One region of the Blastomonas sp. CCH9-A1 genome, then DNA from elsewhere that is predicted to be linked to it. Evidence: predicted binding sites of a transcription regulator. Region 1 holds the regulator's gene; each other region holds the start of a gene.
The links. Region 1 encodes LexA, which represses DNA repair genes until DNA is damaged. Its sites were predicted from a motif close to GTTCCNCNCTTGTTCT; they were not measured.

Region 1 (3,340 bases):
GACTGGACCGCCGACTGATGGCGGGCGGGCTTATCCCGCTCGACGAGGCGCGCGACCGCCTGCTCGCGCTTGCTGCGCCCCGCCCCGCGATCAGCCTTCCGCTCGATCAGGTCACCGGCCTCACCCTGGCCGAGCCGCTGGTGTCGCAGCGCAACCAGCCCGCCGCCGATCTGTCGGCGATGGACGGCTATGCGGTGCGCAGCGCCGACCTGCCCGGCCCATGGCGCGTCATCGGCGAGAGCGCGGCGGGACGGCCCTTCGCGGGCGTACTTGCGCCGGGACAGGCCGCGCGCATTTCGACGGGCGCGATGATCCCCGATGGCGCAGATTGCGTCGTGGTGCAGGAAGACGTCGCGCGCGAGGGTGACCGGCTGACGCTCACCGGCGATGGCCCCGCAGCTCCCGGCGCGCATATCCGCCGCGCAGGCCATGATTTCGCAAACGGGACGCAACTCGCTGATGCGGGTGCGATCATCGACGCGCGGCTGATCGCGCTTGCCGCGATGGCAGGGCACGGCGCGCTCGCCGTCCACCGCCGCCCGCGCATCGCGATCCTCAGCACCGGCGACGAGCTTGTCCCACCCGGAAACCCGCTCCCCTCACCCGCGCATATCCCCGCGAGCAATGGCGTGATGCTCGCTGCGCTGCTGTCTTCCCTACCCTGCGATCTGATCGTCCCGCCGCTGCTGCCCGATGACCGCGCCACCATCGCCGCGGCGCTGCTCGAGCACAGCCAGGCCGATATCATCGTCACCACCGGCGGCGCATCGGTCGGCGATCACGACCTCATCCAGCCCGCATTGCTCGACAGCGGCGGAACGGTCGATTTCTGGCGGATCGCGATGCGACCAGGCAAACCGGTGATGGTCGGACGTCTGGGCGATGCGATCGTGCTCGGCCTGCCGGGCAATCCGGTCTCGGCCTATGTCACTGCGACGTTGCTGCTGCTGCCGCTGGTGCGCAAGCTTTTGGGTTATCAACAGCTTGTCCCTGCCACCTCCCAGGCGATCGCAGGCGAACCCTTCCCGGCGAACGGCCCGCGCCAGGATTTCGTGCGTGCGCGCTTCCACGATGGCGCGCTCATCCGGCTGAGCAATCAGGACAGCGGAGCGCTATCGGCGCTGCTTCAGGCGGATGCGCTGGTGGTCCGGCCAATCGATGCGCCGGAGGCCAAAATCGGCGATCCGATCGATTATATCGCGCTTTGCCACGGGACTTGACACAAGCTCTTGACCTGACCGTCTTTGTTTCGTAATTGTTCCGTATTCGTTCGAACGCAGGTTCGGCGCAGAAAAGGAACATCGGCGATGCTGACCCGCAAGCAACATGACCTGATCCGCTTCATCCAGGAACGGCTGGAGGCCGATGGCGTCTCGCCTTCGTTCGAGGAAATGAAGGAAGCGCTCGATCTCAAGTCCAAGTCGGGCGTGCACCGGCTGGTCAGCGCGCTCGAGGAACGCGGCTTCATTCGCCGTCTTCCCAACCGGGCGCGCGCACTCGAAATCCTGAAGCTGCCAGAGGCGAGCGTGAAGCCGCGCGAGAAGGAGCTCGCCGCTGCTGCCGCCGCGCGCGCCGATGCCGCGCGGAGCAATGTCGTCAGCATGGACGCGGTGCGCAAGGCGGTGTTGCCGGAGCCTGCGAACAGCAATGTGCTCGAAATTCCGCTGCACGGCCGCATCGCCGCCGGTGCGCCGATCGAGGCGTTCGAGGGCACCGAGATCCTGCCTGTTCCCGCCGCCCTGCTCGGCGCGGGCGAGCATTATGCGCTCGAAGTGTCTGGGGACTCGATGGTCGAGGCGGGCATTCTCGATGGCGACTTTGCGTTGATCAAGCGCACCGAAACCGCGCGCGACGGCGAGATCGTGGTCGCGCTGGTGCGCGGCGAGGAGGCGACGCTCAAATATCTGCGCCGCGAGAACGGCCGCATCCGGCTCGATCCTGCCAATGCTTCGTATGCACCGCAATATTATGCGCCGCACGAGGTGCAGGTGCAGGGCAAGCTCGCCGGCCTGCTGCGCCGCTATCACTGATCCTGAATACGGGCCCGGCGAGCGTCGGGTCCGCGTCGGAATGGGCGGGCCGCTCCCCTCGAAGCGGCTCAGGTGCGGGTGAGCCCCATATCCTCGAGCAGCCGCCCCATATGCTGCTTGAACGGGAAGAAGCCCTTGCGCGCGTGCGGCCAGAAGGTGTCGTCCCATGCCCGGCGCACCTGGACGAGTTCGATCCCTTCGCCCGCCAGCGCCTTGGCGATTTCCGTCAGCCGCGTCGCGACCGGGCCGACCGGGGCATAAGGCGTCACCACCCGGTTGACGCCCGCCTCACGCGACGCCTGCACGATCGCCTCGGCATTCAGGGCATCTATCCGCTTCACCGGTGCCCTGCCGGTTTCGCCAAGCGACGCAGCCATGTCGTGCGCAGCATCCGCAACGAAGCCGCGCGCCTTTTCACCCCAGAGCAACGCCGGATCGGCAGCGATGCAGGTGCCGCAGATATCAACCTCGCGGAGCACCGCATCATCCGGGTGCATGTCCTCGCTGGTGATCAGCAGCAGCGCCGGCGCACCCCTGGCCGATCCTGCCGCAGGCAAGGGCGCTGCGGCAGGTACCGGTGCTTCGGTCAGCGGCTCGGCGATTTCCGCCAGGCCCTTCGGCGCAAACCGCCCCCCGGTATAGCGCGCGATATTGTCGGCCGTGGCGAGATAGGTCTTGCCCGCCGTCTGCAAGCCCGCGACCCAGCGCCAGGACAGGGTATTGCTCGCCGCATCGGCATCGATCAGATGGCGCAGGAAGAAATCCGCGCCCAGGGTCCAGGGCAGGCGCAGCGTGAAGATCCAGATCGAGGCGAACCACATGCGTGCGTGGTTGTGCAGATACCCCGTCTCGACCAGCTCGCGCGCCCAGTCATCGAAGCCCTCGATGCCGGTGCGGCCCGCTTCCGCCTGTTCCAGCGCGCGGACATTGCGCAGCCGCTCGTGCTGCTCGTCGCGCTCGACGAGGAAGCGCTCCCAGATGCCGGGCCGCATCTCGAGCCAGCCCTTCCAATAGGTGCGCCACAGCACCTCCTGCACATATTTCTCCGCCGCCGCGAGCGAATGCCGTTCCAGCACCGCCGCGCACACTTCCTGCTCGTTCAGCAGGCGATAGCGCAGCCAGGGTGAAAGCTGCGACACCGCGCTGGGCCGACCGGGCCCGAGATCGCTGTTGCGCCCCTCGGCATAGGCGCGGCCCGCGTGCGGCACGAAGGCATTCATCCGCGCAAGGCCCGCCGCGCGCGTCGGTTCGAACATCCCGCTCATACCCGCCGCTCGCGCAGCAGGCCCTGCAGGCGTGGTCTGATCGTG
Region 2 (3,340 bases), on a different contig from region 1:
GGACCGCAGGGCAGCCGCCCGGACAGCTTCGCACGCTTCCCCTCGCCGCGCTGGGTACCGGTGGAAGGCTGGCGCGTCGATCCGGCGCTGGTCTATGCGCACACCCTGCAGGAATCGAACTTCCGCAGCGATGCGCGCAGCCCCGCCGATGCGCGCGGGCTGATGCAGGTCCGCCCCGGCACCGCACAGGACATGGCGCGCGCCCGCGGCCAGTCGCTCGATGCCAGCGCGCTCTATCAGCCGGCGGTGAATCTCGAATATGGCCAGCGCTATCTCGAATTCCTCAACACCCGGCCCGAGACCCAGGGGCTGCTGCCCAAGATCATCGCCGCTTATAATGCCGGGCCGCTGCCGGTCAGCCGCTGGAACGAGAAGGTGCGGGACAATGGCGATCCGCTGCTGTTCATCGAATCGATCCCCTATTGGGAAACGCGCGCCTATGTTGGCATCATCCTGCGCAACTATTGGATGTACGAAAAGCAGGCGGGCGTGAATTCCAAGAGCGCGACGGGCCTTGCGCAGGGCATGTGGCCGCGCTTTCCGCATGCCGGCGGAATCGAGCTTGTCCGGCTGGATACCGTGCAGCACAACTGAGCGATGGCCATCGACGAATCGCGGGCGTTCAAGCCCATCAACATCGCGCTGCTGACCATCTCGGACACGCGCACCGCTGCCGACGACACATCGGGCGATATCCTGGCCGGGCTGATCACCGGCAAGGGCCACAAGCTGATCACGCGCGCGATCGAGAAGGACGATGTCGAGCGGCTGGTCGTCCGGCTCAACAACTGGATCGACGATCCCGAGATTGATGCGATCATCTCCACTGGCGGCACGGGGCTGACCGGACGCGACATCACGCCCGAGGCGCTCGACCGGGTGAAGGACAAGGACATTCCGGGCTTCGGCGAGCTGTTCCGCTGGCTCAGCTATCAGACCATCGGCACCAGCACCGTGCAATCGCGCGCCTGCGCGGTGCTCGCGCGCGGCACCTATATCTTCGCGCTGCCCGGATCGAATGGTGCGGTCAAGGATGGGTGGAACGGCATCCTGAGCGAACAGCTCGACAGCCGCAACCGGCCCTGCAATTTCATCGAGCTGATGCCAAGGCTGCGCGAGAAATAGTCCAGCACTCTGCCACCATCCATCGTCACCCCCGCGCGGGCGGGGGTCCCGCTTACAGCCTCCGCCAACGAATAAGCGTGATTTCCGCTTTCGCGGGAATGACCAAAGCGGTGGCATTTGTTCCTGAAATGTTCTAATCTGGACGCATGTCCGTCCACCCGCCCCCAATCAAAGGCCGAGGCGCGCCGCTGAACCGCGAGTCGGCGCGCTTCAACCTGCCGGTGCGCGAGGTCGATGGCGACTGGCTCGACCAGCGCGCCGCGATCGACGACAGCCCTGCCCCGCTGCGCACCACGGTGACGATCGAACACCCGCGCTCGATCATCTCGCGCAACACGTCCCCCGATCTTCCGTTCGACCAGTCGATCAACGCCTATCGCGGCTGCGAGCATGGCTGCATCTATTGCTATGCCCGGCCCACCCATGCCTGGCTCGATCTGTCACCGGGGCTCGATTTCGAAAGCCGATTGTTTGCCAAGCCCGATGCGGCCAAGCTGCTGCGCACGACGCTGCGCAAGCCGGGCTATGTGCCCAAGGTGATCGCGCTGGGCACCAATACCGACCCGTATCAACCGCTCGAGGCGGACTATCGCATTACCCGGTCGATCCTCGAGGTCTGTCTGGAAGCGCGCCATCCGGTATCGATCACCACCAAGTCGGACCGGGTGCTCGCCGATATCGACCTGCTGGCGGAAATGACGCGGCACGACTTGGTCGCCATCGCGCTCTCGGTCACCACGCTCGACAGCGCGACGGCACGCACGCTCGAACCGCGCGCGGCCGCCCCGCGCAAGCGGCTCGCCGCGATCCGAGCGCTGAGCGAAGCGGGCGTGCCGACGCACATCAACGTGTCGCCTGTCATCCCTGCAATCACCGATCACGAAATCGAGGCGCTGGTCGCTGCCGGGGGCGAGTCAGGCGCGCTGTCGGCGTCCTACATCCCCGTGCGCCTGCCGCACGAGGTCGCGCCGCTGTTCCGCGCCTGGCTCGACGCACATTTTCCCGATCGCGCCGCCAAGGTCATGGCGATCATCCAGCAGATGCGCGACGGGCGCGACAATGATCCCGATTTCGGCTCGCGCATGCGTGGGTCCGGCCCCTGGGCCGACCTGATTCGCACCCGCTTCCGCCTCGCGGTCAAACGCGCGGGGCTCAACCAGTACAAATGGGTACTGGATGCATCGCACTTCCGCGCCCCGGCAGACGGCACGCAGGGCGAGCTGTTCTAGCCCTTGTAGCCGAACGCCTCTTTCGCCAGCGCCACGAGCTCGGGATCGGCATCGGGCAAGGACTTAGGGACGCTGGCCTCGAGCCGCTCGGCGATATGCGTCAGCACCGCGATGCGCGCAGCCTTCTTGTTGTTGCCGTCGAACACCTTCCACGGTGCCCAGCGCGTGTCGGTCTGGCGGAACATGTCGTGCATCGCGTCGAGATAGTCGGCCCGCTTGGCGCGATTGCGGAAATCGTCGTGCGTCACCTTCCAGCGCTTCTCGGGGACGGACAGCCGGTCGGCGAGGCGCTTGTCCTGCGTTGCCTGCGTCACATGCAGGAAAATCTTGATGATCGCGGTGCCGCCATCGACCTGTTGCGCCTCGAACTCGTTGATCTCGTCATAGCCGCGCTTCCATTCGCGCTCGCTGGCGAACTGCTCGACCCGTTCGACCAGCACGCGCCCGTACCAGGAGCGATCGAAGACCGAGATTTCGCGGCTGCCGGGCAATTTCTGCCAGAAGCGCCAGAGGAAATGCCGGTCCTTCTCGTACGGGGTCGGCGCGCTGATCGGCCAGACCTGGAAATAGCGCGGGTCCCATTCGGCGGTCATCCGCTTGATGATTCCGCCCTTGCCCGCCGCATCCCAGCCTTCCATGACGATGATCGCGCGGTGACCATGGACGATGTGCCGGGCATGCGCGTGCGACAGCCTTTCCTGCAGCCCCTTCAACGCCGCGTCATAATCGCCATCAAAGCCGGAGCCTTTCTCATAGTCGGACAGCTTGATCGTCATGAACCCGTTCCCCCCAGTCGCGCCTCGCGGGCATTGTAATCGCCTTCCGCCACCTGACGCGCCGCAATCCGGTCGAACGCCGCGCGGATCGCCGGTTCGCGTGGCAGCAGCGTCTGCGCCTGGCGGTAGCGCGTCATGGCCTCATCGAGTTCGCCGCGCTGCTCGGCGCACAGTGCGAGGTTGAACACGACCGAACTCTGACCCGGCACC
Region 3 (3,340 bases), on a different contig from region 1:
CGGCAGCGACATCGCCGAAGCCGCCGCCAAGGCGACAGGCACGTTCGTCAGCCGCCGGGTGCTGGGCTATGCCGCACCCAATTTCGGCAACAAGCCGCTCGCCGAAGCCGCGCAAGCCAATATCGAGATGGTCGGCATGCCCAAATGGTCACCCGAGGACCAGGCGTTTACCAAGGCAGTGCAAGAGGCGCTGAAGTTCAAGATCGCGCCGCTCAAGACCACGGTCGAGCCACTCTCGACGCCCGAAACGCGCGGCACTTCGATGGGCGGCGGATCGGACGATATCGGCGACATCATGTGGACGGTGCCGACGATCACCATCCGCTTTCCGTCGAACATTCCCAGCATGATCGGGCATAACGTCACCTCGGCGATCGCGATGGCGACGCCGATCGCGCACAAGGGCGCGGTCGCGGGAGCGAAGGCGGTGGCACTGACCGTGCTCGACGTGATGACCACGCCCAAGCTGGTCAGCGACGCCAAGACCTATTTTACCACGGTGCAGACCAAGGATCAGAAATACGATCCGGTGCTCACCCCCGAAGACCAGCCCGCCATCCACCTCAACAAGGAGCTGATGGAGCGCATCCGGCCCGAGCTGAAGAAATATTATTACGATCCCAGCAAATACAGCTCGTATCTGGAGCAGCTGGGCATCACCTATCCGCAGCTGACGCCGCAATAAACCGTGGCGGCATGCCATCGGGTCGCACCGATCGCCGGGCAGAGTTGGTGCAAGTCGCCCGCTCTGCCCGGCGCAGCCCGCCGGTCACCTTGCGCCGGGCATCGTTCCCGGACGAAGATATGGCAACAGATGACCGACATAGTCGATCTTGCCGAGCGGCGCGCCCTGCGCGCGCAGGATCGCATAGGCGGTCATCACGTGGAAATAGAATTGCGGGATCGCCCAATCGCGCGCGTACTGGGCCGCAGTGAAGTCGAAGATCATGCCCATCGGCAGTTCATGCGCGATTGCCATATCGTCCGCGACATCCGCCAGGCCATCTGCGGCTGCCTCCACGATGGCAATGGTATCGGCAATGCGTGCCTGCGCATCGGCGATGGTCCATGGCTTTGCGCCCGCTTCCACCCCTTCGCCGCGCAACGCCGCGATCGCATCGGGAAAATCCTGCCCGCGCAGCCGCGCCATCGCCTCCTGCGCCTGAACGCAGGCAAAGCAAATCTGCGTGAACAATGGGAACATGTCGGGCGCCAGCCGCGCCTGCATGATCTGCGCCGACTGTTCGGCATCGAAATGCTGCTCCGCCTTGCCCAGCCAGGCCGAAAGCGCGCCCAGCATCTGCACGAAACTGGGTACGAGAGTATCCTTGAGGTTCATTCGTTGGTCCCTTTTGCGATGCGCCACCTTAGCCGGAACCTCCCGCCGGCAAAGCCTTTCGCTTGAAATTAAACTGTTCTTTCTTTGTTCCAATCTCTATATGCGGAGTATGAGCGAAAAACCGATTCTGCAGAAGCTGGCCTTGCTCGCCGATGCGGCGAAATATGACGCTTCGTGCGCATCTTCGGGCACGGTGCGGCGCGACTCCACGGGTACCAAGGGTATCGGCTCGACCGGCGGCATGGGCATCTGCCACAGCTATGCGCCCGATGGGCGGTGCATCTCGCTGCTAAAGATCCTGCTCACCAATTTCTGCATCTACGATTGCCGCTTCTGCATCAATCGCGCGTCGAGCAACGTGCCGCGCGCGCGGTTCAACCCGGCCGAGGTCGTCCGGCTGACGCTCGATTTCTACAAGCGCAACTATATCGAGGGGCTGTTCCTGTCCTCGGGCATCATCCGGTCGGAGGACTATACGATGGAACAACTGGTCGAGGTCGCCCGGCTGCTGCGTGAGGAGCACCGGTTCGGCGGCTATATCCACCTCAAGACGATCGCGGGCGCTTCGCCCGAATTGATCGCCAAGGCAGGGCTCTATGCCGATCGGCTTTCGACCAATGTCGAGCTGCCGACCGAGGATGGCTTGAAGAGCTTCGCGCCGGAGAAGAAGCCGCAGACGATCCGCAAGACCATGGCCAATGTCCGCGTCGGCGTCGAAGATGCAGTCGAGGCGCGCAAGGACCGGCTGCTCAAGAAGGCAAAACCGCCGCGCTTCGCGCCCGCGGGCCAATCGACCCAGATGATCGTCGGCGCAGACGGCGCGCGCGACGACGATATCCTCGCTTCGGCCACCAGCCTCTATTCGGGCTATCGCCTGCGCCGGGTCTATTATTCGGCCTATAGCCCGATCCCCGATGCCAGCAGCGACCTGCCCCCGGTGCGCCCGCCGCTGATGCGCGAGCACCGGCTGTATCAGGCCGATTGGCTGCTGCGCTTCTATGGCTTCGACCGCGCCGAGATCATGGCCGGAGCGAACGAGGGCATGCTCGACCTGTCGATCGATCCCAAGCTGGCCTGGGCGCTGCAGCGGCGCGAGAGTTTTCCGGTCGATATCAACCGCGCACCGCGCGAGATGCTGCTGCGCGTGCCGGGCCTCGGCACCAAGGCGGTTGACCGGATTATCGCGGCACGCCGGCTGGGCGCGATCCGCATCGGCGATCTGGCGCGCCTTACCGCCTCGGTGAAGAAGGTGCTGCCCTTCGTCACCACGGCCGACTGGCGACCCGGGGGCCTTACCGACAGCGCCAATCTGCGCGCGCGCTTCGCGCCGGCGCCCGAGCAGATGAGCCTCGCGCTGTAGGGCCATGCGCGAGATCATCCTCCAGCAGCCGGGCGAGTTCGAAGAGTGGCGCGGCCATGCACGAGCGCTGCTCGCCGCCCGCGTGCCGCCCGAGGATATCGTCTGGCGGCCTGCGGGCGAAAGCGCCTCACTGTTCGCCGACAGCGCGCCGCTCCAGCCCCAGCGTACGGTCAGCCTGCCCCGCGAACTGGTCGCCATTGCCGACCGGGTGATCTGCCATCGCGACGATGGCGTGCCCTCGCGACTGTACCGGGTGCTGTGGCGCGCGCTCGACGATCGCAAGCTGATCGAGCGGCGCACCGATCCCGATACCGACTGGCTGATGCGTTGCGACAAGGCGATCCGGCGCGATCTGCACAAGATGCACGCCTTTGTCCGCTTTCGCAGGCTGGGCGAGGACGGATGCGGACGCGAGCGCTACATCGCCTGGTTCGAGCCCGAGCATCGCATCCTGCGGCTGGCCGCGCCTTTTTTCCGCAAGCGCTTCTACGGCATGGATTGGGCGATCCTCACCCCCGATGCCCGCGCGATATGGCATGCCGAGGAGCTGCATCTCGGGCCCGGCGGCACGCGCGACGAAGTACCCGATCACGACGTGGTCGAGGACCAGTGGCGCACCTATTATGGCGCCATCTTCAACC
Region 4 (3,340 bases), on a different contig from region 1:
TCCGGACCCGGATCGATCGCACCACGCGAAAGATGCGCACCGGAGCAGCGGCTCGCCGCGCTGGATTAGCGAAGATCCTGTTCGGTTTCTTGACCTTGACGGTCGCGATCATGGGTATCGTCGTTAGGTCCAGTCTAGGCGCAACTGTCTGACTTCGCACGATAGAACAGATGAGCGGAGCGACGAAAATCGCTACAATGCTGCCATGAAACCCGAGACCTCCGTGACGACCAGACTCAGCAAACCGCAACTTTCCTGGGAGGTTGACGGTCGGCTCCACTCGCTCACGTTCGACGGCGCTGATGGGACGTACTGCTCGCCCGATGGCGAGGTCATAGAAATGCCGCGGGAGGGATGGCTGGCCCTTGTCGAAGCGGCCGCCCGCCTCACGGACGAACCAACAATGATTAGCCCGCCGCTTCGCGCAACTCCGTCAAAACCACCCAAGCCTCGCGGGCCGAGGAGTGGGCAAGGATGGTCACCCGAAGAGGACGCCCGCGTCCTTGCCTGGTTCACCAATGAGACGACGCCGATCGCCGCCATCATGGGCGAGCTGGGCCGCAACGAGGGTGGCATCGAATCCCGCCTTGTCCGCCTCAAGGCTGCGCCCGATCGTGAAGCCGTTCGCCGCGCGTATCTTCGCCGGACTGCCAGCGACGGTATTGGCGCAAAATGAGCACCGCGCATTCGCCGGCTAGTTCGGACGAGCGCCGAGCATCCTTCGAGGCCATGCTCGAGGGGTGCTTCTGGTTGTTGCGCTTGTTTGATCGAGAAGGCCAGACAGACGCTTCCTTTCACATTTGCTACGCGATCGACGCGCTTCGCCGGCATCCCGCAGCTCGACCGCTCGACTTCGCCCTTCATGATGCGGAAGCTACGGCGCTCCTCGAGCCGATGAATTGAAAAATGACCGCCATATGTCGGTTCGCGGGTCTCACGGTTCGGTGTTAATCTTCACACAGGAGGTAGAATGACGAACAACCTCACAAATTCGGCCTTAGAAGAGCCTAAGCACTGGTTTTATTGCGACATTCGCCACGTCTCTCATGGGGAAATCCACGAGGATTTTGACGGCAGAGCTTTTACGTTGAAGATCGGACCCTTGCTCTTTCAATTTGTCGTCGCACTCCGAGAACCTGTGCGGAAGCAAACATTCCCCAATTGAACGCATTAGAGCACTGATTATTTTGGATCGTTGGAGATACCGGCTGCGACGCGTGGCGTTCATAAGCGAGATTGCAGCGATCGGTGCGATGACTATCGCCGGCCTGGCGTCGGCACTCCATGGCGCTTGGGGTGCTGCGCCCGAGTTTTTGGCACGTTTACAGCACCTTCTCTGATCGCCGGACTGGCTTTTTGACGTCCAACACAGGTTGGCTGTTCCCTACATGTTCTGTTTCGCGCTACCAGAGCGCGCGAAAGCGGGCACAGATGCAACACCAGATTCGACTGACAGAACTCCAATGGGCCGACACCCGGTCCTCGATCCCGCTCGCGCTGGTGCGCGTTCCGGCAGGATTTCCCAGCCCCGCCGAGGGCGAGGAAGATGATCCGATTGATCTCAACGCATGGCTGATCGAGCAACCAGCGGCCACCTATCTGATGCGGGTCGAAGGCTGGTCGATGACCGGAGCCGGAATCAATGATGGGGACCTGGTCGCGGTCAGCCGTGCGAAGCAGGCAATCGCCGGCGACGTCGTGGTTGCCGTGGTGCATGGCGATCGCACGCTGAAGCGCCTCAAGAAGCTCGATGGGCGGTTCTGGCTCGTTCCCGAAGCTGAAGGCTACCCGCACATCGAGGTCGACGAATACACCGAGATCTGGGGTGTCGTCGTGGGGCTGGTCAGGCGCTATCGCCGATGAGCGGTCCGGTCGCCTTATGTGACTGTAATTCCTTCTATGTTTCCGCTGAGCGCGTCATGGATTTGTCCCTTCGCGGCGTCCCGGCGATCGTGGCCTCGAACAACGACGGCAATGCGGTCGCCAGATCTGCGGAGGCCAAGGCGCTCGGCATCAAGATGGGTGATCCCATCTTCAAGATCCGCGATCTCATAAAAGCGCACGGTGTGGCGGTCCGCAGTTCAAACTACACCTTGTATGCAGACATCCAACGGCGCGTGCTGGCGGCGACCGAACCGTTCGCGCGCGACATCGAGATCTACTCCATAGACGAAAATTTTCTCGATCTGACCGGCTTCGAACACCTCGACCTGGTCGACCATTGTCAGAAGCTGCGTGCGCAGATCCTGCAGTGGACCACGATCCCGACTTGTGTCGGGCTCGGACCCACCAAGACGCTCGCCAAGCTCGGCAACGCGGCCGCCAAGAAGAACCCGATCTTCGACGGCGTCGCGGACCTGCGCGACGATTATATCCGCCGCTACGTGATGGACCGGTTCGACGTTGCGGACGTTTGGGGGGTAGGGGGCGCAACCGCGCGCAAGCTCAGCGATCTCGGCATTCGAACCGCAGGCCAGGTGCGCGACATGCCGTTGCGGCAGGCGAGGGGGCTTGGCACCGTCGTACTGGAGCGCCTGGTGGCCGAGCTTAACGGCGTCCAGGCCGACGCGGTCGAAGTCGTCGCTCCCGATCGCAAGGGCATGGCGGTGACGCGCTCGTTCGGCACGCCGATTGCCGACCTCGAACAGCTGATGGGGGCAATCTCGCAATTCGCGATGCGGGCCGGCGAGAAGCTGCGCCAGCACGGCCTCGTGGCAGGTCGTATGGCGGTGTTCTTCCACACCAACCGCCACAAGCCGGATCGGCCGCAATACGGCGCATCGCGGGGCGGGGCACTGCATCCCATGACCGCCGACAGCTTCGAGCTGATCTCCCTTGCCCGGCGCTTGGTCGAGCGCGCGTATCGGCGCGGCTTCGAGTTCACGAAAGCGGGCATCATGCTCGAGCAGCTGGCGGCGGCCGATGCACGGCCGCGCACGCTATTCGAAGACCTGGACCAGTCCGCCCAGCGCGAGCGGCTCATGGCGGCGATCGACGACATCAACGGCAAGTTCGGCCGCATGACGGTTGTGCCCGGCAGCCAGGGGTTCAAACGGCCTTGGAAGATGCGCGCCGACATGAAATCGCCAGCGTGGACGACACGAATAAGCGACTTGCCCGTAGTGAAGGCATGACCGACCCCGAGGGCAGTATGGACGATCGCTTGACGCTGCAGGCGCTGCGCGAGGAAATGGTTTTCACCCGCGTGCTGCTTGGCGAGCAGTATGCGACGTCGATCGATGCCGGTGCCGCGACGCGCGAGGAGATCACCGCGCACATCCTGAACTGCGGCCGCATCGCCGAGCAGCTGTCGAACAACCAGACCTCGGCGATCGCGGAT

Region 2: a site for LexA is predicted at 1,245-1,260, ahead of AX725_RS06490 (PA0069 family radical SAM protein). Genes of this name have one in related genera too.
Region 3: a site for LexA is predicted at 1,415-1,430, ahead of AX725_RS01755 (putative DNA modification/repair radical SAM protein). Genes of this name have one in related genera too.
Region 4: a site for LexA is predicted at 1,380-1,395, ahead of AX725_RS16230 (LexA family protein). Genes of this name have one in related genera too.

What each region holds. Positions count from the first base shown of each region.
Region 1 is NZ_LSHM01000043.1:96,364-99,703, forward strand. It holds gene moaC (cyclic pyranopterin monophosphate synthase MoaC) at 1-18, shown strand, start outside; gene AX725_RS13600 (molybdopterin molybdotransferase MoeA) at 18-1,220, shown strand; gene lexA (transcriptional repressor LexA) at 1,308-2,030, shown strand; gene AX725_RS13610 (FAD-binding domain-containing protein) at 2,099-3,295, opposite strand; gene AX725_RS13615 (thiol-disulfide oxidoreductase DCC family protein) at 3,292-3,340, opposite strand, start outside.
Region 2 is NZ_LSHM01000023.1:56,304-59,643, forward strand. It holds gene AX725_RS06480 (lytic transglycosylase domain-containing protein) at 1-594, shown strand, start outside; gene moaB (molybdenum cofactor biosynthesis protein B) at 598-1,125, shown strand; gene AX725_RS06490 (PA0069 family radical SAM protein) at 1,272-2,354, shown strand; gene AX725_RS06495 (polyphosphate kinase 2 family protein) at 2,351-3,130, opposite strand; gene AX725_RS06500 (tetratricopeptide repeat protein) at 3,127-3,340, opposite strand, start outside.
Region 3 is NZ_LSHM01000004.1:62,078-65,417, reverse strand. It holds gene AX725_RS01765 (amidohydrolase) at 1-685, shown strand, start outside; gene AX725_RS01760 (DUF1993 domain-containing protein) at 770-1,339, opposite strand; gene AX725_RS01755 (putative DNA modification/repair radical SAM protein) at 1,449-2,699, shown strand; gene AX725_RS01750 (UdgX family uracil-DNA binding protein) at 2,704-3,340, shown strand, end outside.
Region 4 is NZ_LSHM01000059.1:13,989-17,328, reverse strand. It holds gene AX725_RS16245 (hypothetical protein) at 1-152, shown strand, start outside; gene AX725_RS16240 (hypothetical protein) at 206-676, shown strand; gene AX725_RS16230 (LexA family protein) at 1,432-1,863, shown strand; gene AX725_RS16225 (Y-family DNA polymerase) at 1,860-3,134, shown strand; gene AX725_RS16220 (hypothetical protein) at 3,131-3,340, shown strand, end outside.